DNA from 3 places in the Agromyces sp. NPDC058484 genome. Region 2 is predicted to be linked to each of the others. Evidence: predicted binding sites of a transcription regulator. Region 2 holds the regulator's gene; each other region holds the start of a gene.
What was found. The regulator LexA, encoded in region 2, represses DNA repair genes until DNA is damaged. The targets are predictions, from matches to a motif close to TCGAACANNTGTTCGA.

Region 1 (9,843 bases), 110 kb from region 2:
CGGACACCCATGGCCGGCGTCCGTCGGCTACGGCGAGTACCTTCGGGGCCTCGACCGCGAGGACCCCGTATGCCTGGCGATCATGGAGGCGGCGAGCGCGCTGTTCCGCGGAGCGGGGTATGCAGCGATGGATGGGGCGGTCCCGGCCGATCCCGCGCAGTCGGCTCTCGCCGCACCGTACGCCCACGTCACCGCGCCGCTTCGGCGCCTCGTCGACCGCTGGGGCCTCGTCATCTGCGAGGCGATCAGCGCCGGACGGGAAGCGCCGCAGTGGGCGCGCGAGACGCTCCACGAGCTCCCCCGATTGATGGAAGCCTCGTCGCGCCGCGCGTCGCAACTCGACGCCGGCTCGATCGCGCGGGTCGAGGCCGCGGTGCTCTCGGGCCGCGTGGGCGAGCGGTTCGCGGCGACCGTGCTCGCGATGCGCAATGGCAGCGCGGTGATCCAGCTCGCCGAGCCGGCCGTGACGGCGACGTGCTCCGCGACCGGCATGCGCCCCGGCGAGCTGATGCCGGTCGTGCTCATGCGTGCGGACATCCCATCCGGAACGGTGGAGTTCCGGCCCGCCGACGCCTGATCCACCGGATCAGACGCCCTCGTCGTCGTCTTCCTCGTCCTCCATCGCGAAGTGATCGAGCTCCTTCTCGTCCGCATCGGCGGCGTCGGTCTCGGGAGCATCGGGCTCGGCGTCCGCCGCGGCGTCGGGCGCGTCATCCGTGCCCTCGTGCAGCGTGCCCATGCCGTCTGGATACCCGGCCTCGTCGGGGTACTCGTAGTCGGTGCCATCGGCGCTCATCGCAGCCCCCTTCCCGAGCGGATGCCGCGGGGGCATCCGGTGCGCTCACCCTACTCGCGGCGCTCGCACGCGGCCACCGGTCAGCGCGATCGAAACCGCCGGAGGTGCTACGGGGTGAGCACCTCGGGGGAGCCCAACGGGGCATCCGCCCCCATCTCGTCGGCGATGCGGTTCGCCTCGGCGATGAGCGTCTCGACGATCTCGGACTCGGGCACCGTCTTGATGACCTCGCCCTTCACGAAGATCTGGCCCTTTCCGTTGCCGGATGCCACGCCGAGGTCGGCCTCGCGTGCCTCACCCGGTCCGTTGACGACGCACCCCATCACGGCGACGCGCAGCGGCACGGTCATGCCCTCGAGCCCGTCGGTGACGTCGTTGGCGAGCTTGTACACGTCGACCTGCGCCCGACCGCACGACGGGCACGACACGATCTCGAGCCTGCGCTCGCGGAGGTTCAGCGACTGCAGGATCTGCAGGCCCACCTTGATCTCCTCGACCGGCGGGGCGGAGAGGGAGACGCGGATGGTATCGCCGATGCCCTCGGAGAAGAGGATGCCGAACGCCGTCGCGCTCTTGATCGTGCCCTGAAAGCTCGGCCCCGCCTCGGTCACGCCGAGGTGCAGGGGCCAGTCGCCGCGCTCGGCGAGCAGCCGGTAGGCCTTCACCATGACGATGGGGTCGTTGTGCTTCACCGAGATCTTGAAGTCGTGGAAGTCGTGCTCCTCGAACAGGCTCGCCTCCCACACGGCGCTCTCGACGAGCGCCTCGGGCGTGGCCTTGCCGTACTTCTGCAGCAGGCGGGGGTCGAGCGAGCCGGCGTTCACGCCGATGCGGAGGGAGACGTCGGCCGCCTTCGCGCGCCGCGCGATCTCGCCGACCTGGTCGTCGAACTTGCGGATGTTGCCGGGGTTCACGCGCACCGCGGCGCACCCGGCGTCGATCGCGGCGTAGACGTAGTTCGGCTGGAAATGGATGTCGGCGATGACCGGGATCTGGCTCTTCTTCGCGATGATCGGCAGCGCCTCGGCGTCGTCGCGGCTCGGCACGGCGACGCGCACGATGTCGCAGCCCGACGCTGTGAGCTCGGCGATCTGCTGCAGGGTCGCGTTGATGTTCGGCGTCGGCGTCGTGGTCATCGACTGCACGCTGATCTGCGCGTCGCCGCCGACGAGCACCTTGCCCACCTTGATCTGGCGCGACTTGCGTCGGGGGGCCAAGACCTCAGGGACTTTGGGCATTCCGAGATTCACTGCAGGCACCATGCCAGTCTACGGCGCCGCATCGAGGCGGACGGCCGAGCGCGTCAGGCGCAGCCGTCGGCGACATCATGCTCCGGTTCATGCGTCACACGCAGCCCGACGCGACCGATACCGGCGCGGAAACCGAGGCGACGTAGTCGACCTGCGTGCCGTAGTTCTGCGCGGTCTCGTCCCACTCCCACTCCGAAAGGCCCACGCCGTACTTCGCGGCTCCGACCTGCGGATCGGGGACCTCGACGTGCTCGACCGCCCATCCGGAACATGTCCAGAGGTCGGGATCGATTCGGTCGCCGAGCGCATCGAAGGCGTCTCCGACGTGGACCCCGTCCCTGGTGACGAGCTCCTTGCCGCGCACCTCGACCTGATCGAAGTAGACCCGGAAGTCGGGTGCGCCCACCGTCGCATCGCCGAGGCGGGCCACGCCCTCGCCGTAGTGGATCTCGTCGACCTTCAACGCATCGTCCCAGATGTGCATGACCCCTGCCGCATTGTGGTTGCCGGCATCGTAAGGTTCCTCCTCCGGCGGTCCACCGAGCACCGCGGTGAGCGCGGCGAGGGCCTCGTCCACGGAGCCCGCGTACTCGAGCGAGCCCACCACGGTGCCGCCGGCATCGTGGAGCTCCAGCGCCTCCGGCCGCGCGACCAGTGCGGTCACCGTGGTGAGCGGGTCGACCGGCTCGGCGGTCGCGTCGCGGTGGCGGTAGGGAGCGGCGCCGCGGCATCCGGCGTGGGCGTGGGCGTGGGCGACGGGCCGACGCAACCCGTGAGGGCGAGGACGAGTGCGGTCGCGGCCGCGGTGAGGGCACCGGCGCGCAGGGGTCGGGTCATCGTGCTCCGTATCAGGACGGGAACCGCCCTGTGCGGCATCCGTACACATCATGCCTGAGGCGCGACCCCCCGCTACGCCGGACCGCATCACGATCCCGCAACGCGGACGGATCACCCCATGGCGTGCGGCGTCTGGCCGCGCCCGTCGACCCTTGGATCAGTTCACCACGGTCGCATCGAGGACCGGCACGGCTCGCTGACCCGGCTCGACGCGTGAGCGGTGTCGTTTCGAGATCCCGGCCGTCCCAGGCCCGCACCTCCGAACCGAATCCATCTTCGATGTCGGTGGGTGCTGAGATGATCGAACCATGGCAGAAACATTCGATCCCGGTGGCGAAGTCGCGCTGGCAGACCCGCTGTCAGAGGTCGACCCGACCGACATCGACATGCTCGACGTCGACGTGCTCGAGGAGTTGTTCGAGTATTCCGGTGGGTCGGCGTCGTTCGATGGGTTCGCGGTGATGTGTGCCGCATTGGACGCGGCCGAGCAGGCTGAGTTCGCTGTGAACCGGGCGATGGCCGCGCATCTCGATGCGGTGCGCGAGGCGCTCGCGATCGCGGCTCGGAACCCGGGCCTGTATCTGCGTGCGAACGCGGCGGCCGGGTCGGATGCAGCGGAGTTGGCGGTGCGGGCGGCGGCGGCCGAGTTGTCGATGCGGCTGCACGTTCCGGCGGGCACGATCCGCACTCGCGCGCACGAGGCGACGGTGCTGCAGGAACGGTTGCCGTCGGTGTGGGCCCGTTTCGCCGATGGCGCGGCCCCCTACGTCGATGCCCGAGTCGCGGTCGACACGGTCGCCGGTTTCGATCCCGGTGACGCTCGACTGGCAGAGGCCGACGTGGCGTTCGCAGCGGTGATCGGTACGGTGTCCACCTCCCGGCTCCGGCAGCGGGCCCGCGCCATCGGGGCGAAACTCGAGCGCGAGCACCTCGAGGCACGGCACACCCGGGCCTACGCGCAACGACGAGTCGTGGTCGAGCACGTCGATGACGGGATGGCGTGGGTGAGCGTGTACACGAGCTCGGTCGAAGCGGCACGCCTGTGGTCACGGCTCGACGCGACCGCTCGCCGTGACGTCGGCGTGGCCGGTGACGTACGCACCCTCGACCAGTTGCGCGCCGGTGCCGCCGTCGCCTGGCTGGCGGGTGATGGCACGCCGACCGCCGCCCGCGCCGAGGTCATCGTCACGATCCCGTTGCTGAGCCTTGCCGGCGCCGGCAGCGAACCGGCGACCCTCGACGGGGTCGGGCCGGTCGATCTCGCCACCGCCCGCCGACTGTTCGCCGACGCGCCCGCGTTCCTCCGCCTCGCGGTCGATCCGATCACCGCCGCCCCGCTCGCACTCGACCGCAGCCATTACCGGCCGACGAACGCGCAGAGAGTCTGGCTCGCACTCACCCACGGCCGTTGCTCCCGGCCCGGCTGCGATCGGCTCGCGGCGACCGCCGACATCGACCATGTGCTCGACTGGGCGGCGGGCGGCGTCACGAACGACGAGAATCTCGCCCCGACCTGCCGTGGCGACCATCGCCTCAAACACGCCACGCGATTCATCATCGAGAAGCCCCGCAATGGCACCACCACATGGCGAAGTCCCACCGGCCGCAGCTACACCCAGATCCCGCCCTTCTGAACAGGCCCACCGGAACCGGCCACGTGCTCGCTGCACGCAGGTCCATTCGGGAGCCGCCGACGGCATACCGTTACCGGTGGTCGATGCCATGTCTCCCGACAGCGGAGCCGTGAGCTGCCGAGAAGCCGCCGCGACGGAACGAGTAGGTGTTGCGCGGCAGGTCGGCGATGTCGCCGGCACACCGCCATCGCATGTCGGAGGCTGGTCTCCTCAGGCGACGTCGAAGCGATCGGCGCTCTCGATGAGCGCCAGCAGCGCCTCGCGGAACGCCGCGGGGTGTTCGAGATGCGGCGAGTGTCCGCAGTCGTCGAGCTCGAGCTCCGTGACGCCGCCACCGGTGGCGGCGTAGCGGTCGAGCACCGAGCGGGTCTGCGCGATCATCGGCTGCGGCGGCGCCACGTCGTCGCCCGGAACGGGTGCTTCGATCGACGCGATCGTCGAGGAGTCCTCGCTCGCGCGGAACTCGACGAGGATCTTCACGGTGCCGGGTGCCCCGACGGCCTCGCGGGACTTCTCGACATACTCGAGATAACGGTCCTGAGCATCCCGAGGGATCCTGCCGAAGATCCGGCACAACGACGAGCTCATCCCAGCTTCAGGCGAGGTCGTGGCCCTCCGCCGTGGACAGCGAGACCTCGCGAGCCGTGGCGGCGGTGAATCTGACCGCGAACGCCGGACGCTCCAGCGAGAGCTCGGTGACGACGCCCTCCCATCGATCGACGTATCGCTGTTCCCACGGCTCGACTCCGGCCCACTGGTGCAGGGTGCGGGGAGGGAAGTGGTTCCCACCTTCGACCATCGATCGACGGGCGCGAGTCCGAAGACCGTGAGCGCGGCCACCGCGTCGGCGGGAGCGGACAGGTAGTCGAGGTTTGCGACGGCGAAGCCTGCGGAGTCGCGGAGTTCCTACGAGTCGGGGCGCGCGACGAGCTCCGTCACGGTCGTGAGCGGATCGACGGGCTCGGCGCGAGGGCGACGGATCCGCTCAGGGCGAGCATGGCGACGAGCGCGGCGGGGTGAGGGTGCCGGCGCGGAGCGTTCGGGTCATCGGACCCCTGTTCCGATTCGTCGGCGTCCTGAACAACGCCGCTTCCCATCATGGCTACGGCGCAGCACCCCGGGGTGCCCGCCGAATCACGATTCCTGCTCGGAGGAAACCCTCCGCACGACCTTAGTTGCGCGCGACGCCGATGTTGACGGGAGCGACGAGGCGGAAACCTTCGGCGCCGTTCTTCCAGATCACGACGGAGTAGCCGTTGGTCTTGCCCGCGACCTCGGACGGCCCGAGCTCGGCGCCGGTCTCGACGGGCACCTCGACGTAGCCGTTGACGTCGTACGGCTCGCCCAACCGTCCGGCGAGCTCGCCGACGTCGTCCCCGACCTCGAACCCGGGTGCCGTCGTCATGGTGATGCCTCGCACCGTTGGGCCGGTGAGCTGCACCTCCAGATTCATGTCCGCGTAATCGGGCCCCTCATCGGGGATCCACGCGGAGTGGTCGTCATCGGCGAAGTGACCCATGTGATCGTCGGAAACCTGGAACTCGTCCCACCGGTACCGCGTCGCAGGCCGAGATTCGCAGCACGACCCCGGGTACTCCTCGACCGTGGGCTCGCCACCGAAGACCTCGCTCAGCTCCGCGACGAACTCCTCGGCGGCCAGGTCGTACGAGAGCGTCCGCACGACGACACCCGAGCCGTCCTCCAGGTCAAGCTGCTCGGGGCGCACGACGATCGACGCGATCGCCGGCTCCGCGGGTACGGTGCTCGGCGCCGGGCTCGGCTCAGAGGCCTGCGTCGAGGGTGCGGCCGTGTCCCGAGGGGACGATTGGCCGACGCATCCCGTGAGGGTCAGCGCGAGGATGATCGCGGCGGCGGGAAGGGCACTGGCGCGGATGGTTCGGGTCATCGGACTCCTGAGTCTGGATCGTCGACGTCCTCGGAGGACGTCTCTGACGATCATGCCTGCGGCGCGACACCCGGAGGTGCCGCGCCGCATCACGATTCCGTCTCGGAGCATCCGCTCAAGCGTTGCAGATCTCGAGTAGCGTCGCCTTCGGCGGCGCTCGTCGATCGCCGGGCCGACTACGAGACCCACTTCGTGTCCAGCGGCGGCTCGGTCGCCGCGACGACCTCGTCGACCGTGACGCCGGGGGCGAGCTCCACGAGCCGGAGCCCCTCGGGCGTGACATCGATGACGGCGAGGTCGGTGATGATGCGGTGCACGACGGCCCGCCCGGTGAGGGGCAGCGAGCACTCGTTCACGATCTTCGCCGAGCCGTCCTTCGCGACGTGCTCCATGAGCACGATCACCCGCTGGGCGCCGTGCACGAGGTCCATCGCGCCGCCGGGGCCCTTCACCATCTTGCCGGGGATCATCCAGTTGGCCAGGTCGCCCGCGGCCGACACCTGCATGGCGCCGAGGATCGCCGCGTTGATCTTGCCGCCGCGGATCATGCCGAAGCTCGTCGCCGAGTCGAAGTAGGCGGCACCGGGAAGCACCGTGACCGTCTCCTTGCCGGCGTTGATCAGGTCGGGATCGATCTCGGCCTCGGTCGGGTACGGACCGACGCCGAGGATGCCGTTCTCGGACTGCAGCACGACCGTGACCTCGTCGGGCACGTAGTTCGGCACGAGCGTGGGCAGGCCGATGCCGAGGTTGACGTAGGCGCCGTCGGGCAGCTCCTTCGCCGCGCGCGCCGCCATCTCGAGTCTCGTGAGCGCCATGTCAGTTCCCCTCCCGCACGGTGCGGCGTTCGATGCGCTTCTCGATGTCGGGTCCGACGACGACGACGCGATCGACGAACACCCCGGGCACGTGCACATGGTCGGGGTCGATCTCGCCCGGCTCGACGAGCTCCTCGACCTGGGCGATGCACACGCGTCCGGCCATCGCGGCGAGCGGCGAGAAGTTGCGTGCGGACTTGTCGAACACGAGGTTGCCGTGCCGGTCGCCCTTCAGGGCGTGCACGAGGGCGAAGTCGGTGGTGATCGCCTCCTCGAGCACGAACTCGCGCTCCTGGCCGCGCACCGTGAACGTCTGCACCGGCTTTGCCGGACTCGATACCGCGACCGACCCGTCGGCGTGGTACCGACGCGGCAGGCCGCCCTCGGCGACCTGGGTGCCGACGCCGGTCTGGGTGTAGAAGGCGGCGATACCGCTGCCGCCGGCCCGGAGCTTCTCGGCGAGCGTGCCCTGCGGGGTGAGCTCGAGCTCGAGCTCGCCCGAGAGGTACTGCCGCTCGAACTCCTTGTTCTCGCCGACGTACGACGACGTCATCTTCGCGATCCGCTGGTCGGCGAGCAGCACGCCGAGGCCCCAGTCGTCGACGCCGCAGTTGTTCGAGACGACGGAGAGACCGTCGACTCCTGCGTCGTGCAGCGCCCGGATCAACACCATCGGGATGCCGCAGAGACCGAACCCGCCGACGGCGAGACTGGCCCCGGCGGGGATGTCGGCGACCGCCTCCTGGGCGGACCCGACGACCTTGTCGAGAGTCACGATGCACCTTCCTGTATATCCGCCGCCTCGATGCGGGCACGGATCACAGGGATCACGCTACCTGTGTCCGAGGCCGACCCGGCGATCACATCGCGTCGGGCTGGCGGCACGGGCGCCGCACTCATCTCGCGCTCCATCCGCCGTCCATGGTGTAGCTGGCGCCCGTGACCATTCCGGCGTCCGGGCCGGCGATCCAGAGCGCGAGGCTCGCCACCTCCGCGGGCTCCACGAGTCGGCACACCGCCGTCTCCGTGAGCATGATCTGCGACAGCACCTCCGCCTCGGGGATGCCGTGCACCCGCGCCTGGTCGGCGAGCTGCTTCTCGACGAGCGGCGTGCGCACGTACCCGGGGTTGATGCAGTTCGAGGTGACGCCGTGCCCGCCGCCCTCGAGTGCGGTGACCTTCGAGAGGCCCTCGAGCCCGTGCTTCGCGGCCACGTACGCCGACTTGAATGCCGACGCGCGCAGGCCGTGCACGCTCGAGACGTTGATGATGCGGCCGAAGCCGCGTGCGTACATGCCGGGCAGGGCTGCACGGATGAGCAGGAACGGCGCCTCGAGCATGATGCGGAGGATGAGCGAGAACCGGTCGGGCTCGAAGTCCTCGATCGGGCGCACGTGCTGGATGCCGGCGTTGTTGACGAGGATGTCGGCGTCGAGGGACAGATCGGCGAGGGCGGCGGTGTCGGCGAGGTCGACGGGCCACGCCTCGCCTCCGATCGCCTCCGCGGTCGCGTTCGCCTGGTCTGCGTCGACGTCGGCCACGACGACCGTGGCACCGCGCGTCGCGAAGGCTTCGGCGCACGCGCGCCCGATGCCGCTCGCCCCGCCGGTGACCAGCACCCGCCGACCCTCGAATCCAGCCATGGGTGACTCCTCCACCTCGTCGTGCGGCTCGGCGGCAGGGCCGGCCGAATCCGAGTCTGCATTATGCACGAACGCACCGACAATAACGAGATGTGCAGCATCCACGTGCGGAAATGCACAACCCGCTCGTCCAGGCCGTCGGCGTCCGTCCAGCCCGGCCGACATAGACTTCCAGAGGGGCGATCCCCCCACGAAGACGAAGGAGTCCGACACCGATGAGCACCCCCGACGTCGTCATCATCGCTGGAGCACGCACCCCGTTCGCCCGCATCAACGGAAATCTCGCGGCGCAGACAGCGGTCGAACTCGGCACCGTCGCCATCCGCGGCGCGCTCGAGCGGGCCGGGGTCGCCGCCGACGACGTGGACGCCGTGATCATGGGCCAGGTGCTCCAGGCGGGTGCGGGCCAGAACCCCGCGAAGCAGTCCGCCGTCGCCGCGGGCATCCCGTGGCGCGTGCCGGCGACGACGGTGAACAAGGTCTGCCTGTCGGGCCTCGTCGCCATCACGGATGCCGCACGCCTCATCCGCCTCGGCGAGGCATCCGTCGTCGTGGCCGGCGGCCAGGAGTCGATGACGCAGGCGCCGCTGCTCATGCCCGGATCGCGCAAGGGCTACCCGTACGGCAGCGTCGAGATGCTCGACCACGCCGCCAACGACGGCCTGACCGACGCGTTCGACCACGCCTCCATGGGCGCGTCGACCGAGCGGTTCAACGCCCGCTACGGCATGACCCGCGCCGAACAAGACGAGATCGCCGCCGCGTCGCACGTGCGTGCCGGCGGCGCCCAGGCCTCGGGCGTCTTCGCCGACGAGATCGTGCCCGTCGAGATCCCCCAGCGCAAGGGCGACCCCGTGGTCGTCGCGGAAGACCAGGGCGTACGCCCCGACTCCACCGTCGAGGTGCTCTCGAAGCTCCGGCCGGCGTTCGCCGAAGACGGCTCGATCACGGCCGGCAAC
Region 2 (9,843 bases):
CAGGCGAGGGCGACCTTCCAGCAACGTGAGGGCGCTCGGCGTGCCGGGGTCGGCGAACTCGAAGTACGCCTCGTCGACGACGACGATGCCGCGGGCGGCATCGGTGACCGAGGTGATCACGTCCAGCGGCAGCGGAGTGCCCGTGGGATTGTTCGGCGCGCAGAGCAGCACGATGTCGGGGTCATGCTCGCGCACTGCGGCGACGGCCGTCTCGGTGCTGAGCTCGAAGTCGGCGTCGCGTTCGGCCGTGACCCACTCGGTGCCGGTGCCCGACGCGAGGAGGCCGTACATCGAGTAGGTCGGCGCGAACCCGATCACCTTCCTGCCGGGGCCGCCGAAGGCCTGGAGGATGTGCTGCAACACCTCGTTCGAGCCATTCGCGGCCCAGAGCTGCTCCGCCTCGAGCCCATGGCCCAGGTAGCCGGCGAGCGCATTGCGAAGGGCGGTGAACTCCCGGTCGGGGTAGCGGTTGAGGCTGAGAATGGCCGCGGCGACGCGGGCGACGATGTCGTGCGCCACGGCTTCGGGGATCGGGTGCGTGTTCTCGTTGACGTTCAGGGCGACCGGTACGGACTTCTGAGGGGCGCCGTAGGGCGCACGACCCCGCAGGTCATCACGAATGGGCAGGTCGTCAAGGCTCGTCACCCGTCCATGCTAGCCACGCACCGGGTGCCGCTCTGGCGCGCGCGTCTCACGGAACGACCGGAAGTGCCAGGCGCTGCCCCGGTTGGACGACGACGTCGTCGAGGCCGTTGAGTCGAAGGATCTCGTCGATCACCACGCGAGGGTCGCCACTGGGCGCGATCGACTCGGCGATGGCCCAGAGCGAGTCGCCCTGGTACACGGTGACGTACTCGAATGTGCGAGCCCCGAGGTTCGCGCCGGAATCGGCGGCGGCGCCGCCCGACCCGAGCACCGCGACGAGCGCCCAGGCCACGAGCGGCACGGCGCACAGGCTCGTGACAACGGCGCGACCGCGGCGCGTGAGACGGAGCCGCGTCGGCGCAGACGTCGGTAGCGGCGTCGCCGCAGGCGTGGGCGCAGGCGTCGATGCGGCTCCGCGCGGATGCTTCGACGTGCCGAATCCGTCTGACGCGATCACTGCACTCATCTCTCACACCTCCTGTGGGAGCCGCATCCGACCCTCGGCCGGGAGGGCCGGATGCGAAGCTCTGTTCCGAATGTATCTTCGATTCTTCGAAGCTGCAAGGGTCCGTTCGGCATTTCCTGCCGAGATTCCCGCGACACACTCGAATGAATGTTTGCCGCACCGACATCGGGCGGATACAGTTTCGAATGTCAGAAGACAGTCGATCAGACACCACCGACATCCGGCCGCGACGGCCGCAACGAGGGGCGGAGACCGTGAGCACCGACATCGACGACGTGCGCGAAGGCGGCAGGGTACGCCGCCGCAAGAGCCTCAGCGCGAAACAAGTCGCCATCCTCGAGGTCATCCAGCGCTCGGTCTCGAGTCGGGGCTACCCGCCGAGCATGCGGGAGATCGGCGATGGCGTGGGGCTCTCATCTCTTTCGAGCGTCACCCATCAGCTGAACCAGCTCGAACTCGCCGGTTATCTGCGGCGTGATCCGAACCGCCCCCGCGCGCTCGAGGTGCTCATCGAACTGCCCGACTCCGCCGAGCGAGCGCCATCGGCCGGCGAGGCCATCCCCGTCGGCGACGCGGCGATGGTTCCGCTCGTCGGGCGCATCGCCGCGGGCATCCCCATCACCGCCGAGCAGCAGATCGACGAGGTCTTCCCGCTGCCCCGCCAGCTCGTCGGCAAGGGCGAGCTGTTCATCCTGAAGGTCGTGGGCGACTCGATGATCGACGCGGCGATCTGCGACGGCGACTGGGTGGTGGTGCGCTCCCAGCGAACGGCCGAGAATGGCGAGATCGTCGCCGCCATGCTCGATGGCGAGGCGACGGTCAAGGTGTTCCGCCAGCGCGACGGGCACACCTGGCTGCTCCCGCGGAACAGCGCATTCGAGCCGATCGTCGGCGATCAGGCCGAGGTGCTCGGCAAGGTCGTCGCCGTGATGCGGGCCGTCTGAGCTCGCACGCGCACGCTCATGCTGCGCGTGCGCTCGCCGGCTCGGCGCCCACCCGCGCGTGCTGACGCAACCAGTCGATCACCGTGTTCATGAAGCCCGCGTGGTCGTCGCGGAACACCGTATGGCCGGTGCCGGCGACCGTCTCGACCGTCATGCCCTGATGGCGGAGCTGCGCCGCGACCCGCTCGGTGATGAGGAGGCTCTTCTCGGCGAGCACGACCAGCGTGGGCGCGACGAGCCGTACCGGCGGCACGAGTGGCCGGGTGTCGGCGAAGCCGAGGATGGTGCGCTTGTCCCAGTCGCGCAGTGTCGCGAGCTCGATGTCGACGTCGGTCGCGCTCCACTTCGGGTTCATCCGCACGAGCGCCGAACGCCGCGGCCGCGGTGCGATCGCGAAGAAGGCCTTGAACGCCCAGCCCCGGATCCCCGCGGGGAAGGAGAACGCCGGGTCGACGTAGATCGCAGCCCGGGGTGCCATGCGGTCGGCCACGAGGCTCGCCACGAGCCCGCCCAGCGAATGCCCCATCACGACGTCGGGCGGGCCGTGGAGCAGCGGTTCGAGCGTCTCGACCACGTCGTCGGCCCAGACGGCCGGAGAGTAGCGACGCGCCCGCGGGCTGCGCCCATGGCCCGTCAGGTCCACCGCGAGCACCCGGAATCCGCGGCCCTCGAGCTCCGCCGTGACTCGATGCCACGCGCGCGAATCGGACATGATGCCGTGGATGAGGATCGCGGTCTTCGCGCCACCGCCGGATTCGTGTACCGCGAGCTGCATGCACCGACGGTAGGTCACGTGTCTGAGGAATCGCCGCGAGCGGATGCCGCAGACGGCAGCGGGCGGATGCCGCGGGCCACGCGACATCCACCCATCCCCTGTCTGTTCCTACTCGGCGAGCACCGGCTCCGAGAGCTCGGCACGCACGGCCCGCGTCGCCTCGATGATGTGCTCGAGGGAGGAGACCGTCTCGTCGTACCCGCGGGTCTTCAGGCCGCAGTCGGGGTTGACCCACAACCTCGACGCAGGGATCTCGGCGACCGCGCGCTCGAGGAGCGCCTGCACCTCTGCGGCACTCGGCACGCGTGGCGAGTGGATGTCGTACACGCCCGGGCCGATGCCGTGGTCGAAGCCGCTCCCCGCGATGTCGTCGACGACCTCCATGCGGCTGCGCGCCGCCTCGATCGACGTGACGTCGGCGTCGAGGTTGCGGATGGCGTCGATGACCACGCCGAACTCCGAGTAGCAGAGGTGGGTGTGCACCTGCGTCGCCGATGCCGCGCCGCCGGTGGCGAGGCGGAACGACCCGACCGACCAGTCGAGGTACGCGGGCTGGGCGGCGAGCTTCAACGGCAGGAGCTCGCGAAGCGCGGGCTCGTCGACCTGGATGATCCGGATGCCCGCCGACTCGAGATCGGTGATCTCGTCGCGCAGCGCGAGGGCCACCTGGCGGGCGGTGTCGCCGAGCGGCTGGTCGTCGCGCACGAATGACCACGCGAGGATCGTCACCGGGCCGGTGAGCATTCCCTTCACGGGCTTCTCGGTCAGCGACTGGGCGTGGGTCGACCACTCGACGGTCATCGCCGCCGGCCGCGAGACGTCGCCCCACAGGATCGAGGGGCGCGTGCACCGCGAGCCGTACGACTGCACCCATCCGTGCTGGGTCACCGCGAAGCCGTCGAGGAGCTCGGCGAAGTACTGCACCATGTCGTTGCGCTCGGGCTCGCCGTGCACGAGCACGTCGAGACCCAGCTCCTCCTGCAGGCGGATGACGCGCTCGATCTCCTCGCGCATGAGCGCGCGGTACTCGGCATCCGTCAGCTCGCCCTTCACCACCCGGGCGCGGGCGCGGCGGATGTCGGCCGTCTGCGGGAACGAGCCGATCGTCGTCGTCGGCAGCTCGGGAAGCTCGAGCGCCTCCTGCGCCGCGACGCGCTCGTCGTAGGCCGCGCGGGTGAAGTCGCGGTCGGCGAGCGCGGCGAGGCGTCCGCGCACCTCGGGCACTCGCACGCCGGGGGCGCCGGCGCGGTCGGTGAGGGCATCGGATGCCGCATCGAGCTCGCCCTGGATCGCGGCGCGCCCGTCGGCGAGGCCGCGGGCGAGGGTCGCGACCTGGGCGACCTTCTGGTCGGCGAACGCGAGCCAGCTCGCGAGGCGGGCGTCGAGCGCGGTCTCGTCGTCGACGTCGTGCGGCACATGCAGCAGCGAGGTCGAGGTCGACACGGCGACATCCGACGACAGCGAGCGGAGCGCGTCGGCACGCTCGAAGGCGCGGGCGAGGTCGCCGCGCCAGATGTTGTGGCCGTCGACGACACCCGCTACGAGGGTCTTCGACGCGAGCGACTCGCTCGTCGCCGGATCGAGGCGCTCGGGAGCGGCGCCCCGAACGAGATCGAGGCCGATCGCCTCGACGGGGGACGCCGCGAGGGCGGGAAGCGCGTCGTCGAGAGCCGCGTAGGGGGCCGCGACGAAGATCCGGGGACGGCGCTCGGACGCGCCGAGGGCGTCGTAGGCGAGGCCGATCGACTCGATGACGCGCTCGCGCGGCTCGTCGATGCTCTCGCTGACGAGCGCGGGCTCGTCGAGCTGCACCCAGGCGGCGCCGGCCGCCTCGAGCTCGGCGAGGAGCGCCGCGTACACGGGCACGAGGTCGTCGAGGCGGTCGAGCGGGCGGAAGCCCACCGGGGCGCCGTCGGCGGCCTTGGCCAGCAGCAGGAACGTGACGGGGCCGACGATGACCGGCCGGGTCAGGAACCCGGCCGCCTTCGCCTCGGCGAACTCGGCGAGGATGCGCTCGGCGTGCAGCGCGAACGCCGTGTCGGGACCGATCTCGGGCACGAGGTAGTGGTAGTTCGAGTCGAACCACTTCGTCATCTCGAGCGGCGCGTCCTCGGCCTCGCCGCGGGCGATCGTGAAGTACCCCGCGAGGTCGACACGACCCGAGTCGTCCTGCAGCCGGCGGAACCGCTCAGGCACGGCGCCCACGGCGATCGCGGCGTCGAGCACCTGGTCGTAATACGAGAACGACTCGGGAATCGACGAGTCGTCGCGCCCGAGCCCGAGGGCGGCGAGCCGTTCACGGGTCGCGGAGCGCAGCTCGGCCGTGCGCGCCTCGAGCTCGGCGGCATCGATCGTGCCGGCCCAGAAGGCCTCGACGGCGCGCTTCAGCTCACGGCGGCGCCCGATGCGCGGGTAGCCGAGGATCGTGCCGTTGGGAAAGGCGTGTGCGGTCATCGTTCTGTGGTGTTCCTCTCATTGACGAGTCGGTCTTGGGAGCCGATTCCGAGCCGGTCGACGACGTCGAGCACGGCTTCGTGGCGGTTGAAGGTGTACAGGTGCAGCCCCGGGGCTCCGCCGGCGAGCACGGCGGCGGCGAGCCGTGTGGCATGCGCGATGCCGAGCTCGGCCTGTGCGTCGGCGTCGGGCTCGATCTCGAGGTCGATCGAGAGCTCGGCCGGCGGCTCGACGCCGGTGAGCTCGGTGAGCCGCGCGAGACGGGCCGGGGTCGTCACGGGCATGATGCCGGGCAGGATCGGGATCGTCACGCCGTCGGCGCGGGCCCGCTCGACGAACCCGAGGTAGTCGTCTGCGCGCCAGAACAGCTGGGTGATCGCGAGGTTCGCGCCGGCGATCTCCTTCGCAAGGAGGGTGTCGACGTCCTGCGCGATGCCACGCGAGCGCGGATGCCCCGTCGGGAACGCAGCCACCGCGACGCGTTCGGGCCGTGGTCGCTCGCCGATCTGCGTGACGCCGGGCAGACCCGGGATGCCCACCTGGCCGAACGGCTCGCGCTCCTCCTGCACCCGGTGGATGAGCTGCACGAGCTCGGCGGCGCTGCCGAGATCACCGATGCCGGCGTCGGGGTCGGATCCGGCGGGCGGGTCGCCGCGAAGCGCGAGGAAGCTCGTGATGCCCGCGTCGAGGAACTCGCGCACGAGCCGGTTCGCCTCGGCGTGCGACGAGCCGACGCAGGTGAGGTGCGCCATGGGCTCGACGTTCGTGTGATCGAGCATGTAGCGGAGCACCGTGAGCGATCGGTCGCGTGACGAGCCGCCCGCGCCGAACGTCACCGAGATGAACGCCGGGTCGGCCTCGGCGAGGCGGTCGATCGTACGCCCGAGGGCGAGCGCCGCGGCATCCGTTCGAGGCGGGAACAGCTCGAACGACACGGACGGACAGTCGGCGCCCCCTGCGGCCTGGGCTCCGGTCTGGGCCATGGTGCTCCTGCGTGGCGTACCGTGCCGGTTCGGCGGGGCACGCGAGCCGCGCTCCCCCGGCCCGATCGGCGGGTGGATGTCGCGGGCGGGTGCCGGGCTCGGCTGTCGCTCCAGGTGCCCGGCATCCGGCCGTGCACCGACGATCACCAGCGACGATACGCCTTCACCGGGCCGATCGTCGCTCTGTGACGCGCTGTGACAGGCGATCGGGACGTTCGGGCACACTCCATCGAGCGGTTGCCAGGAGGTCAGGCGTGCGCTGATGCCGCGGCGAACTCGGCGAGCTGCGCGGCCTGCTCGGGCGAGGCGAGCGCGCGGATGCGCGTGCCGTCTTCGACGTACCCGACCGAGAGCACGCGACCGGTCTCGTGGAGCAACGAGACCACGTCGCCGCGGTCGTACGGCACCAGCAGGTCGACTTCGACGGCGGGGTCGGGGAGCATGCGGGCGATCGCATCGAGCAGCTCGGGCACACCCTCGCCCGTTCGGGCGGACGCGAAGATCGCGCCAGGCTCGAGACCGCGCAGCACGAGCCGATCCTCGGGCGAGATGAGGTCGGCCTTGTTGAAGACGACGAGCTCGGGGATGTCGCGCGCGCCGACCTCGCCGACGACGTCGCGCACGGTGGCGATCTGCCCGGCAGGGTCGGGATGCGCGGCGTCGACGACGTGCACGATCAGATCGGACTCGCCGACCTCCTCGAGCGTGGAGCGGAACGCCTCCACGAGTTGGTGCGGGAGGTTGCGCACGAACCCGACGGTGTCGGCGATCGTGTAGACGCGGCCGTCGGCGGTCGTGTTGCGCCGCACCGTCGCGTCGAGGGTCGCGAAGAGGGCGTTCTCGACGAGCACGCCCGCACCCGTGATGCGGTTCAACAGGCTCGACTTGCCGGCGTTCGTGTAGCCGGCGATCGCGACCGACGGCACCGCGTTGCGTCGACGGTTCGCGCGCTTGGCTTCGCGAGCCGGCTTCATGCCCGCGATCTGCCGGCGCAGCTTCGCCATGCGCGAGTGGATGCGGCGGCGATCGAGTTCGATCTTCGTCTCACCCGGGCCACGCGAACCCATGCCCGCCCCGGCGCCGCCGACCTGGCCACCGGCCTGGCGGGACATCGACTCGCCCCAGCCGCGGAGCCGCGGGAGGAGGTACTCGAGCTGCGCGAGCTCGACCTGCGCCTTGCCCTCGCGGCTCTTCGCGTGCTGACTGAAGATGTCGAGGATGACCGCCGTGCGGTCGATGACCTTCACCTTCACCACGTCTTCGAGGGCGCGGCGCTGGCTGGGCGCGAGCTCGGTGTCGGCGATCACGGTGTCGGAGCCGAGGGCTGCGACGACGTGCCGGAGTTCTTCGGCCTTGCCGCTGCCGAGGTAGGTGCTCGGATCGGGATTCGGCCGGCGCTGCAGCAGGCCGTCGAGCACCCGGGCGCCCGCAGTCTCGGAGAGGGCGGCCAGCTCGCGCAGCGAGTTCTCGGCGTCGACCTGCGAGCCCTGCGAGTACACGCCGATCAGCACGACGTTCTCGAGGCGCAGCTGCCGGTACTCGACCTCGGTGACATCTTCGAGCTCCGTCGACAGGCCGCTCACCCGGCGGAGCGCCGCGCGCTCCTCACGGTCGTACTGCTCACCGTCGGTGGAGGACGGGACGGCGGCATCCGTCTCGTGCCGTTGGATCGCGGTGGCGTCACCGGCGCCGAATCGGGCCACGCCAGCCTTGGACTCGGCGCTGCGCAGCACCCGCTCGACAGCGTCGTCTGCAGTGCTCTGGTCGGCTTCGTTCATCGTCTCAACCCTACTTCTCTTCGCGTGCGATAGCTTTCCTGCATGGGCTCCGACCACTACTTCTCCTCCTCGCCTCGGAGCGACTCCAGCACCCGCACCATCCGTGTCCGACTCGCCGGCCGCGAGCTCGAACTCGTCACCGCGAGCGGCGTCTTCAGCCCCGAGCATCTCGACCAGGGCACTCGTGTCCTGCTGGATTCGGTGCCGCCGCCGCCACCGTCGGGCCACCTGCTCGATCTGGGGACCGGCTGGGGGCCGATCGCGCTCAGCCTCGCGCTGCAGTCACCGGATGCCACGGTGTGGGCCGTCGACGTGAACGAACGCGCCCTCGACCTCACGCGACGCAACGCCGCACGCCTCGGCATCGGCAATGTCAACGCCGTCGTGCCCGGCGATGTTCCCGACGGCGTGCGATTCGCCGCCATCTGGTCGAACCCGCCGATCCGCGTCGGCAAGCGGGAACTGCACGCCATGCTCGCGCACTGGCTCCCCCGCCTCGACGCTGATGCCTCCGCGTGCCTCGTCGTGGCAAAGCACCTCGGCGCCGAGTCGCTGCAGCGCTGGCTCGCCGATGAGCTCACCCTCGACGTCGACCGCGTCGCGAACTCGAAGGGATTCCGCGTGCTCTCCGCGCGCCGAGCGCCGGAACGAGGCTGATTAGGCGAGGCTCAGCACGCCGTCGAAGACGAGCTCCGCCGGGCCCGAGAGCACCACGCGTTCGCCGCGGCCGTCGTCGACGACGCGAACGCCGAGCACGCCGCCCGGGACCTGAACCCGCCAGTCGTTCGGTGCACCCGCGCCTGCCCAGTGCCGCACCGCGAGCGCTGAGGCGACCGCGCCGGTGCCGCACGAGAGCGTCTCGCCCGATCCGCGCTCGTGCACGCGCATGCGGATGCGGCCGACGCCGTCTTCGACGAGCGGCTCGGCGGGCACGACGAACTCGATGTTCGCGCCCGCCTCGGGCACGGGGTCGACGATCGGCTGGAACGCGAGGTCGAGGCCGTCGAGCTCCTCGTCGTCGGCGAGGGCGACGACGATGTGCGGGTTGCCCACGTCGATGCCGAGTCCGGGCCGGGCGACGGGCAGGCTCCTGGCGCGAACGAGCGGCTCGCCGCCGGCGAGCCGCCACGGGCCGAGATCGGCTTGGAACCCGCCGGCGCTTCGGCTCACGGTGCGCACGCCGGCACGCGTTCCGATCGCCATCGACTCCCCCGGGTGCAGATCGGCGAGACCCTGGTCGAGGAGGTACTTCGTGAAGACACGGATGCCGTTGCCGCACATCTCGGAGACGGTGCCGTCGGCGTTCCAATAGTCCATGAACCACGTCGCCTTCGGGTTCTCGGCGAGTGCGGAAGCCCCGTCGTCGAGGTTCGCGGAGCGCACGGCGCGGATGACGCCGTCTGCCCCGACCCCGAACCGTCGATCGCACACCGCAGCGATCTGCGTGGGCGTGAGCTCGCTGTCGCCCTCGGGGTCGCTGAAGAGCACGAAGTCGTTGCCGGTGCCCTGCCCCTTGGTGAATCGCAGATCGAAGGACATTCGTTCAGTCTAGGGCCGCCTGGCGGGCGAGCTCCGCGCCGCGGGCGGCTGCATCGTCGGCGTCGATCGTGGTGGCGGTGCGGTACCTCCCGAACCATCCGACCTGACGCCGCGCGTACGTGCGCGTGAGCTGCTGCGTCTCGGCGACGGCGTCGTGCCGCGGCATCCGGCCCTGCACCTCCGCGAGCGCCTGCGCGTAGCCGATGGCCTTGCGCGCGGTGACCCCGCGCTCCAACCCCAGCGGCACCAGGGACCGCAC
Region 3 (9,843 bases), on a different contig from region 2:
ATCATGATCGAAGGGACGCCGACGCGGTCGATCGCCTTGGTGGTCCAGAAGTCGGCTCCGCTGGTGAGGGAGGCCTTTTCCTCGAGGGTGAGATCGCGAGCGCCCGGAATCTCAGGTGAATCAGTCATGGCAGCTCCCAGGCGGTTGATGGACGGCGATGTTGCCGCACAAGGGATGCCCATGCGGTGTGCAGAAACATAGCCGTGGAGGTTTCCCTGCACAAGGCTGCGACGAGACGCACGAAGGTCGCGAGTACGTGACGACGAGGCATCCGCGCCTCTTGTGGTGAAGAGCGGAATGGCCTAGCTTTCTTCCACCGAGGCGAGGAAGACGCCAAGTATCTGTGGCGTCGGGTCGAAGGATACAGCCATGACTACGTCGAGCGGTTCTGCAGGTGGTGTGCCTTCGGGCCTGACCGGGGTCGTTCGCGAGCATCACTGGTTCCCCGAACCGACGGAGCCGGCGCCCCGCAAATACATCGTCGGCCTCATCGTCGCCCAGCTGATCTTCTTCATCGCGTTGCTGGGGCCAGCCATCATCGGCGTCGGCCTCAAAGTGATCTCGATCGTTCCCGCCGAGGGGACGGAGCGTGAGTCGGCGGTCGCGCTCATCGCCGGTCTCGGTGCGGCCGGCGCGCTGGTCGGGAACGTGGTCTTCGGCCGCCTGTCCGACCGGACCACCTCGAAATGGGGCCGTCGCCGGCCCTGGATCGTGAGCGGCACCGTCGTCATGACGATCGGCTTCTTCATCATGGCCATCGGCCCCTATGTTCCCGTGGTGGCGGCCGGCTGGCTCGTAGCGCAGCTCGGGGCGAACGCGACGCTCGCCCCATTCATCGCGACCATCTCGGACCAGGTGCCGAAGTTCCAGCGCGGAAGCATCTCGGCCCTCGTGGGGATATCCCAGAACGTCGGCATCCTCGGCGGCACGTATGTGGCCGAGCTCTTCCAGGACCAGATGATCATCATGTTCGTCGGCCCATCGATCCTCGCAATCGGCGCCATGGTGGTGTTCGCCTTCCTCCTGCCCGACCAGGTGCTCCCGGTGAGACCGCCGCGGATGAACCTCGCGGAGTGGGTGACCACGTTCTGGGTGAGCCCCGTGAAGAACCCCGACTACGCGCTGGCCTGGTGGTCGCGTTTCCTGGTCATCCTGGCGACCTTCATGTTCACCACGTTCCGCGTGTTCTACGTGAACCGCCAGCTCGGCGCTCCCGAGGACGAGGTGGCGAGTGTGATCACGATCAGCGTGCTCATCTACACCATCGCGCTCGTGGCCACCGCGTGGGTCGCCGGAAAGCTCTCCGACAAGACCGGCCGCAGGAAGATCTTCGTCGCCGGTTCCGCCGTGATCTTCGCGATCGGCACGGTGATGCTCGCCTACACGAACGACGTGACGATGTTCTACATCGTCGAGGCAATCCTCGGGTTCGCCTACGGCATCTACATGGGGGTCGACCTCGCGCTCGTCGTCGACGTGCTTCCCAACCCCGACGATGCGGGCAAGGACCTCGGGGTGTTCAACATCGCCAACGCGCTGCCGCAGACGATCGCACCGCTCCTCGGCGGAATTCTCGTGGGCATCGGTGCCGCTGCGGGCGGGGCGAACTATCCGCTGCTGATGTGGAGCGCCGGAATCCTGGCCCTGATCGGTGCCGTCGTGATCCTGCCGATCAAGAAGGTCAGATAGATCGTGCCGGCGCTCTCCGCCCGCTTCAACGCAGCGGCTTGATCATCTCGAGTTCGAGGCCGCCGGGTTCGAGCTCGTACTCGCGGCTGCGGCCGGTCATCGTGAAACCCAGCTTTTCGTAGAAGCGCAGAGCCCGGGGGTTCGCTTCGTGCACTTCGAGACGAAGGGTGTCGCTGTGCCGTCGCGCCCACTTCTCGACCTCGTCGAGCAGCAGCCGGGTAACGCCCGCCGTTTCGCCGCGGTAGTCGGGCGTGACGTAGACGCCAACGAGCAGAGGGCCGGTCGCGGCATCCGGAATGTACCCGCCCATGTGGCCGATCCAGCGCTGCCCGTCGATCGCGACCACCGACGTCTGACCCGGCGTCGTGCCACGGGCCGCGCGCAGGCGCCACCCGGTCTCGTCGACCAGCAGGGCGTGTTCGATCGTCTCGGCATAGGCCAGCGGCGTATCGCGCAGCATCTCGAGCCGCAAGGTGCGCACCTCGCGCCAGTCCTCCTCGTTCGTGGTGCGGATCATGAGGTCGGAGGCGCGCATTCCCCCGAGAGTAGCCGACGACCGAGAATAGGCCGGCCGCGGCATCCGGTAGACTGTCCCGAGGCTTTCCCGCCCCTGGCTGCGGCACGCGCGGCCGACTGATCTTTCACTGTGAGGTTTCGATGGGTTCCGTCATCAAGAAGCGCCGCAAGCGCATGGCGAAGAAGAAGCACCGCAAGCTGCTTCGCAAGACGCGTCACCAGCGTCGCAACAAGAAGTAGTCGTCTCGCACGACCGGCTGAGCGTCAGGCCCGCGGGCCTGACGCTTTTCGCTGTGCGCGCTGCGCTGCACTTCTCCGGTCGAGTGGGCGCACGTGGCGGACGTACGATCGACACATGACCCGCGACATCCGTCTCACCCTCATCGGCAAGCCCGGCTGCCACCTCTGCGATGACGCGCGCGAGGTCGTGCAGGCCGTGGTCGCCGAGGTCGAGTCGACGGATGCCGCGACGCGCGTGTCGCTCGAGGAGCGCTCGATCCTCGACGACGACGGGCTCGCCGAACTCTACGCAGAGGAGATCCCCGTGCTCCTCATCGACGGCGAGGTGCACGACTACTGGCGCGTCGACCCGGTGCGGCTGAAGACGGCGCTGCTCGCGAGCGCGTAGTCGCGGGCGGCCGGCGGGGCGCGCGGCCGGCGGGCCGATCGGGCGTGGTCGCGGCATCCGGCGCGTCGAAGCTTGCCCGCGCGCGTCTCAGGGCGTTGACTGTGCACATGACCTCGCTCTGGAGGGATGCCGCTGCGGTCGCCGCGAACGGGCGGCCCGCCCCGAACGCCCGCGTCGAGGGGCCCGTGTCGCCGGGGGAGCGGTTCGACGTCGCCGTCGTCGGCGCCGGCATCACCGGGCTCTCGACCGCGCTCATGCTGGTCGACGCCGGCATGCGGGTCGCGGTGATCGAGGGCCGTGACGTCGGCGCGCTCGCCTCGGGCCGCAACACCGGCAAGGCGAGTGTGCTGCAGGGCGCCATGCTGCAGCGCATCCGCGCGGGGCATCCGGCCGAGCTCGTGCGCGCGTACGTCGAGGCGAACCTCGACGGCCGGCGCTGGATCGCCGGGTTCGCGCAGCGCAACGGCGTGCCGGCGTCCGAGGAGACTGCCTACAGCTACGCGACCGCGCCCGACGGGCTGGAGATCGTCGATCGCGAGTACGACGCGGCATCGGAGGCCGGCCTGCCGGTCGAGCGCGTCGACGAGCTGCCGGTGCCCTTCCCGTTCGCGGGGGCCGTCGCGCTGCCCGCGCAACTGGGGCTCGACCCCTACCGCCTGCTCGTGGCCATGGCGCGCGCGTACGTCGCCGCGGGCGGGGTGCTGCTCGAGGGGATGCGCGTGCAGGGCGTGCACGCCGGGCGCCCGGTCGAGCTGCGCACCCCGCAGGGCGTGGTGCGAGCGGATGCCGCGGTGATCGCCACGGGCCACCCGATCCTCAACCGCGGGCTGTACTTCGCGAAGCTGCGCCCGTCGCGGTCGTACCTCACGACGTACCGCGGCGGCGCCCCGCTGCCGGGCGGGCTGTTCATCTCGGTCGACGGCGACACCCGGTCGCTGCGCATGGTGCCCGACGTCGACGCCGCCGCGCCGCCGCTCCTCATGGTGGGCGGGAACCACCATCCGCCGGGACGGGTCCCCTCGACCGAGGCGAAGGTGCAGGACCTCGTCGACTGGACCGGCCGGCACTTCCCGGGAGCCGGCCTCACCCATCGGTGGGCCGCGCAGGACTACCACTCGGCGAACATGATCCCGTTCGTGGGCTGGATGCCGCGGGGCTTCGGCCGGGTGTGGGTCGCGACCGGCTACGCCAAGTGGGGGCTCACGAACGGTGCCGCAGCCGGCATCCGCATCTCGGAGGAGATCCTCGGAGTGCCGTGGAACGAGCGGCGCCCGTGGATCCGGGTGCTCGCCACCCGCACGACGACGCCGGCCGACCTCGGGCGCGGTGCGGCGGAGGGCGCGCAGGTCGGCCGATGGATCGCGGTGGGCTGGGCCGGCGCCGAGACGCGACGTCGACGCACGCCCGCGGACCGGCCCGCCGAGGGGCAGGGCATCGTGGTCGCCCGCCACGGCGTGCCGTACGGCGTCTCCACGGTCGACGGAAGCACGTGCGCCGTGCGCGCCGTGTGCACGCACCTCGGCGGGGTGCTGCAGTGGAACGATGCCGAGCGCACCTGGGACTGCCCGCTGCACGGCTCGCGGTTCGAGGCATCCGGAGCCCGCATCGAAGGCCCTGCGGTGCACGACCTGGCCGAGGAGCCGCGGGTGCCGCGGCGGCCGGTCGAGTAGCCGGTCGCAGCCGACGTATCGAATCCTGCCGCCCAGACCAGGCGTAGCGCCTACTCGGTCGACGGGACGTCGCGGGCGCAGCGGAACCCGATGTGCGTCGTCGCCGTGTCGTCGGCCTGGGGCGAGCGCGCCGCCGGGCGGTAGCGCAGGCAGTACTCGGGGGAGCAGAGGTGCGAGCCGCCCTTGAGCACGCGGCGGGGGATGCGCGACCCCGGTTCGGCGGATGCCGCGGCGAGCAGGTTCTCGCGATTGCCGGCCTGGACCGGCTCGGCGCCGGGCATGTCGTGCCGCGGCGCGTAGAAGTCGGTGGTCCACTCCCACACGTTGCCCGTGACGTCGTAGAGCCCGTAGCCGTTCGCCGGGAACGTCATGACCGGCGAGGTGCCGACCCACCCCTCGGCGCCGGTGTTGCGATAGGGGAACGACCCCTGCCATTGGTTCACCATGAGCCGGCCGTCGGGACGCTCGTCGTCGCCCCACGCGAACCGCGCGCCGTCGAGGCCGCCGCGTGCGGCGTACTCGAACTCGGCCTCGGTGGGCAGGCGCTTGCCGGCCCACTCGGCGTACGCCGTGGCATCCGTGAAGCTCACCTGCACCGCCGGATGGGTCGGCTTGTCATCGACTGACGACGGGCCGTCGGGTCCGAACGGATGCCGCCAGCTCGCGCCGGCGCCCCACCGCCACCATTGCCGCCAGTCGCGTAGGTCGACGGGGCCGGGCGTCGGGGTGAACACGAGCCCGCCCGGCACGAGGTCGGCCGGATCGGCGCCGGGGAAGTCGGCCGGATCGAGCGGTCGCTCGGCGACAGTGACGTATCCCGTCGCCTCGACGAACGCGGCGAACTGCTCGTTCGTCACCGGATGCCGGTCGATCTCGAATGCGGCGACAGTGCGCTCGTGCACCGGCGTCTCGTCGGGGTAGAACTCGGCCGAGCCCATGCGGAACGTGCCGCCGTCGATGCGGACCATGGGCGTCGTGGCGACCGGGCGGGTCGGGAGGGTGACGTCACGGGGGTGGCCCGGGCGGCGTTCTTTCGCGTGGCTCATTTCGCTCACGGTTCGAGCCTATTGCCGTCGGCGGTGTTGCCTTCCGCATTCTGACACCGGGCGAGGATGATCGCCAGCACGGCGACGGACATCGGGTAGCGCGTAGAGGCCGGTGACGGCGAGGTGCCTGGTCGGGGCGCGCGGGTCGAACTCGACGCTGACATTCGACCTGTGCCATCCATCGGCGTAGGGTGCAGACATGGCCGACCAAGCGGTCATCCGTGACAAGCTTCGCCTGATGTTCGAAACGCCCGGCGGCGACGTCGCGCATGCCGAGGCGCTTTACCACGACGACGCAGTCCTGGAGTTTCCACAGTCCGGCGAGCGCTACGACGGCCGCGAGACGTTCACAACCTGGCGGAGTCAGTACCCGGCGGGGGTCGCATTCCAGATTCTGCGGGTGACCGTGCGCGATGATGTCGCGGTGGTGGAGTTGACCGCGCGCTACGACGGCGGCGCTGGGATGTACGGGGTCAGCATTCACGAGTTTCGCGGCGACAAGATCTCGCGCGAGCGCATCTATGTGGCCGAGGGGTGGGACGCGCCGGATTGGCGCAAGCCCTGGCGCTCTGACCGGGCGGTCGACAACCCGGGCTTTTGACCCCCGGCCGCCCCGTATTCGGCTTGCGGAACCCGACCGATTACATCGTGCGTAGCCTGGTCGAAGCTGGTGGCTTCAGCGCCCCATCTCCATCACGTGCAGTGTGGTGCGGGTATCGAATCCGCAACAGGGCAGACAGCGGGCCTGCGGCGGCCGCCGCTCTCATTCCTCCACGAGTAGCTGGAAAAGGTCGTGGTCCTGCCACTCTCCCGCGATCTTCAGGTACCGGGGCGCCATTCCGATGGGCCGGAATCCCACTCGGGCCAGCACCCGCTGGGACCATTGATTGTGCCGCAGGGTCTCCGCCTGTACGCGATGAAGGCCGAGATCGCCGAATGCGAGCGCCGTGATCGCCCGCAGTGCATCGGTGGCGTAGCCGCGGCCGTTCGCCTCCGGAGCGACCCAGTACCCGACACTGCACGACTGGAATGGCCCGCGCACGATGCCGTTCAGCGTGACGCGGCCGACGACGTCACCCGCCTCGTCGAGGATGACCTGCGGCAGCGCCACACCGCGCCCATGGTCTGCTCGCACGCGTCGGATCACCTCCGCCTGTCCCTCGGTTGTGTAGTGGGAGTTCTCGCGCACGGGATCCCAAGGCGCGAAGAACTCCCGTCCGTCTGCCTGCAACTGCGCGAGCCTCGGTGCATCGTCGATACTGAGGAGTCGGGTCGTGGCAGCCATCTTCCCAGCCTCGCACGCCATTCGTGACGTGACCGCTTGCCGCCCGACGGATGCTCCGACGGCTCACGTGAGCAGATGCGTCGAATAAAGCTTCTGGGTATCTGCCTAGATGAAGCTGCGCTTCATCGCCCCGCTTGAGGCGTGGATACGCAACTCTTGGGCGCGTCGAAGGATGCCGAATACGGTGTCGTTGCGCGGGTAGTGCACCATGACGGACTTCACCGAGACAGATGCCTAGAATAAAGCTTCGAGCAACAAAGGAAAAGCGGCGAAGGATATATCGAATATACCTTCCCACAACAACGCCAACTCCAGTAGAATCGAGCTATGCCAGAAGCGCCCGTCGCCCTCCACGGTCTGGAGAACGCGTGTGCTGAGGTGCAGGAGTCGTGGGGCGGATCGCTGCTGCGGCCCTCGAGCGAAGTCGATGCCGACGTTGGGCGATGAGCGATTCGGGACTTGTGCGCGCGACTGAGTCACTGGCTCAACTCGCCCGAAGAGTCGAATCTCTTCAGGCGCGGTGCGCTGCAGAACTCGCAGCGCGATCCCGTCGGGCTGAAGGCGACGATCTCGCGCGGAAGCACGGGTTCGCGTCACCCGAACGGTTGATCGCGCAAGCGACCGGTCGTCGGTACTCCGATGCGGCGAGGCTGGTGGCTGTCGGCGAAGCGACCGCGAAGCGGGCGTCGTTCACAGGTGAGTCGTTGCCTGCGCGGCGCCCACGGCTCGCCGCCGCACTCGGTGTGGGCGCGATCTGCGTCGACGCCGCGGAGCTGATTCGGCGCTTCCTCGACGGCATCGCGCCACGCGCCGATCGCGACCTGCTCGACGCGGCCGAGGAGTTGCTCGTCGACCGGGCTCCGCTCGTCGGTGTCGACGGCCTGGTGCGATTGGTGAAAGAGCTCGAGGCATGACCTGCAGCTTCGTGCGGATAGGTCGACCGGCCCGGAAGTCGGGGTGAACACGAGTCCGCCCGGCACGAGGTCGGCGGGATCGGCGCCGGTGAAATCGGCCGGATCGAGCGGGCGCTCGGCGACGGTGACGTATCCCGTCGCCTCGACGAACGCGGCGAACTGCTCGTTCGTCACCGGATGCAGGTCGATCTCGAAGGCGCCGACGGTGCGGTCGTGCACCGGTGTCTCGTCGGGGTAGAACTCCGCTGAGCCCATACGGAACGTGCCGCCGTCGATGCGGACCATGGGCGTCGTGGCGACCGGGCGGGTCGGGTCGCCGGGGTCGCCGGGGCGGCCCGCGCGGCCGGGGTCGCCGGGGCGGCCCGCGCGGCCGGGGTTGCCGGGGTGGCTCGTGTCGCTCACCGTTCGAGCCTATGCCCGTCGGCGGCATGAGCGGGGTGCGCAGACCTGCAACGGCCGATCGCGCTATGCAGCCAGCAGCCGAGTGACTGATCGTGCGGCGGTGAGGCCGGATTCGATGGCACCGTCCATGAAGCCGTTCCAGCCGTTCGCGATATCGGATCCGGCGAAGAGCACCCGGCCATGGGCAGCTTGGAGCGCGGGCAACGTCGACAGCTGTCCCGGCTGGAACGATGACCAGGTGCCGCGAGAGAACTCGTCGGCGCACCAGTCGTGGCCGTCGGTTCCGAGGATGTGCGCCTCGGCGGGAAGCATCCCGGCGAGCGCGTCCCGCACCGCTGTCTCGTCGTTCGGCGGCACGCGCATCGCGTCGGGGCCGAACCCGACGACGAACTGGCTGCCGTCGTCGCGGACCTGCTCGGTGACCACGGCGGTCAGGGGCAGGTCATCGGGAGCTGTGGTGAATACCGGTTCCTGAAGCCCTTGGACGTGCGCCCACACCTTCATGCCTCGGCCGGCATGCCCGTGGGAGAGCGCCGAAAGTCTTGCGGCACCGAGCGCCGGCTGGAAGTGCAGGGCCCCGAGCGTATTCAGCGGCACGGCCACAATGGCGACCGCCGCGGTGAACGGCGTGCCGTCGCGGGCGACCACTGTGACTCGGCCGTCAGCCTCCTCGACTGCATCGACCGGCGTGGTCAGCCGGATCGCGGGTTCGCCGTCGGTCGCCACAGCCTTGACGAGGTCCGACGTGTGCAGGGCTGTGGCGCCGAGTGTGTCCATCATGGCGGTGAAGCTCCACCCGGCGAGGGAGAACTCTCGCATCATCGAGGTCAACGCTGACTCGGAGCATCGCGCCGAGCAGGACGTGCTGAGGATCGCGTTCACGATGTCGCGTTCGTCGGCGCTCAGGCCGCTGGCGTCGATGCGGTCCTGAACGCTCAGGTGGTCCACCGCTGCGACCTCCTCGGGAACCGCGAGAGGCTGGTACGGAAGCGGGAAGATGTCTCGCGCGTCGGGGTAGAGACGATCGAATGCACCCTGCAGCTGCATGGCCATCTCGAAGCTCGGACGATCGTGCAGTCGACCGTCGCCGCGATACGACCACCGAGGCGGCAGGGGCAGCACTCGTGAGGAGAGCCCATACCGTGTCATCTCGGCGAAGACATGCGGCTGGAACCAGTGCACGAACGCTCCACCGAGCTCGACATCGCCGCCGAACCGCTGGCTGGAGTAGGCTCGCCCACCCAGTCGGTCGCGTGCCTCCAGCACGAGCACGCTCAGTCCGGCGCGACGCAGCTCGCGGGCAGCCGTCAGCCCGGCCAGGCCGCCACCCACGACGATGACGTCGTGCACGTCCTGGGTGGTCTCAGCCTCGGAGGTCGTCGTCCCGGTGGATCCATCCGAGTTTCTCATGAGGTCCTCCTCCCGACCTTCGCGGCGCATCATCTCCCGCTTCGCCGCGGACCCGGCAGAATGTGGCGTCGGGTCGATCTGGGACGAATGTACCCCCGCTCGAAGAGCGCGCGCATCCCTCAGACCGCACGACCAGCCGTTCTCATGCGCCGGTTCGATTCCCGGACGCGTATTTGACCGCCTGCACCCGATTGCTCGCACCCAGCTTGGCCAACAGGTTGCTGACGTGGTGCGCAGCGGTCTTCCGCGAGATGTGCAGACGCGCGGCGATCTCGGGATTCGT

Region 1: the regulator LexA is predicted to act here: its motif matches at 3,148-3,163, upstream of ACFWN7_RS02785 (DUF222 domain-containing protein).
Region 3: the regulator LexA is predicted to act here: its motif matches at 7,070-7,085, upstream of ACFWN7_RS12495 (DUF222 domain-containing protein).

Annotation. Positions count from the first base shown of each region.
Region 1 covers NZ_JBHXMP010000002.1:58,863-68,705, reverse strand. Annotated here, with positions in the region: gene ACFWN7_RS02810 (RNB domain-containing ribonuclease) at 1-577, shown strand, start outside; gene ACFWN7_RS02805 (hypothetical protein) at 587-796, opposite strand; gene ispG (flavodoxin-dependent (E)-4-hydroxy-3-methylbut-2-enyl-diphosphate synthase) at 904-2,034, opposite strand; gene ACFWN7_RS02795 (hypothetical protein) at 2,141-2,710, opposite strand; gene ACFWN7_RS02790 (hypothetical protein) at 2,707-2,883, opposite strand; gene ACFWN7_RS02785 (DUF222 domain-containing protein) at 3,192-4,517, shown strand; gene ACFWN7_RS02780 (alpha/beta fold hydrolase) at 4,728-5,105, opposite strand; gene ACFWN7_RS02775 (hypothetical protein) at 5,113-5,316, opposite strand; gene ACFWN7_RS02770 (hypothetical protein) at 5,689-6,423, opposite strand; gene ACFWN7_RS02765 (CoA transferase subunit B) at 6,600-7,241, opposite strand; gene ACFWN7_RS02760 (CoA transferase subunit A) at 7,243-8,016, opposite strand; gene ACFWN7_RS02755 (3-hydroxybutyrate dehydrogenase) at 8,138-8,884, opposite strand; gene ACFWN7_RS02750 (acetyl-CoA C-acetyltransferase) at 9,100-9,843, shown strand, end outside.
Region 2 covers NZ_JBHXMP010000002.1:167,443-177,285, reverse strand. Annotated here, with positions in the region: gene ACFWN7_RS03345 (histidinol-phosphate transaminase) at 1-645, opposite strand, end outside; gene ACFWN7_RS03340 (LysM peptidoglycan-binding domain-containing protein) at 692-1,111, opposite strand; gene lexA (transcriptional repressor LexA) at 1,366-2,055, shown strand; gene ACFWN7_RS03330 (alpha/beta fold hydrolase) at 2,072-2,830, opposite strand; gene metE (5-methyltetrahydropteroyltriglutamate--homocysteine S-methyltransferase) at 2,939-5,284, opposite strand; gene ACFWN7_RS03320 (methylenetetrahydrofolate reductase) at 5,281-6,267, opposite strand; gene hflX (GTPase HflX) at 6,516-8,045, opposite strand; gene ACFWN7_RS03310 (class I SAM-dependent methyltransferase) at 8,088-8,702, shown strand; gene dapF (diaminopimelate epimerase) at 8,703-9,584, opposite strand; gene miaA (tRNA (adenosine(37)-N6)-dimethylallyltransferase MiaA) at 9,589-9,843, opposite strand, start outside.
Region 3 covers NZ_JBHXMP010000014.1:53,343-63,185, reverse strand. Annotated here, with positions in the region: gene ACFWN7_RS12540 (glycoside hydrolase family 3 C-terminal domain-containing protein) at 1-128, opposite strand, end outside; gene ACFWN7_RS12535 (MFS transporter) at 370-1,689, shown strand; gene ACFWN7_RS12530 (GNAT family N-acetyltransferase) at 1,715-2,224, opposite strand; gene ACFWN7_RS12525 (30S ribosomal protein bS22) at 2,347-2,445, shown strand; gene ACFWN7_RS12520 (glutaredoxin family protein) at 2,561-2,833, shown strand; gene ACFWN7_RS12515 (FAD-dependent oxidoreductase) at 2,941-4,503, shown strand; gene ACFWN7_RS12510 (formylglycine-generating enzyme family protein) at 4,554-5,471, opposite strand; gene ACFWN7_RS12505 (nuclear transport factor 2 family protein) at 5,749-6,150, shown strand; gene ACFWN7_RS12500 (GNAT family N-acetyltransferase) at 6,313-6,834, opposite strand; gene ACFWN7_RS12495 (DUF222 domain-containing protein) at 7,278-7,748, shown strand; partial or broken gene ACFWN7_RS12490 (SUMF1/EgtB/PvdO family nonheme iron enzyme) at 7,767-8,033, opposite strand; gene ACFWN7_RS12485 (flavin monoamine oxidase family protein) at 8,214-9,560, opposite strand; gene ACFWN7_RS12480 (LuxR C-terminal-related transcriptional regulator) at 9,703-9,843, opposite strand, start outside.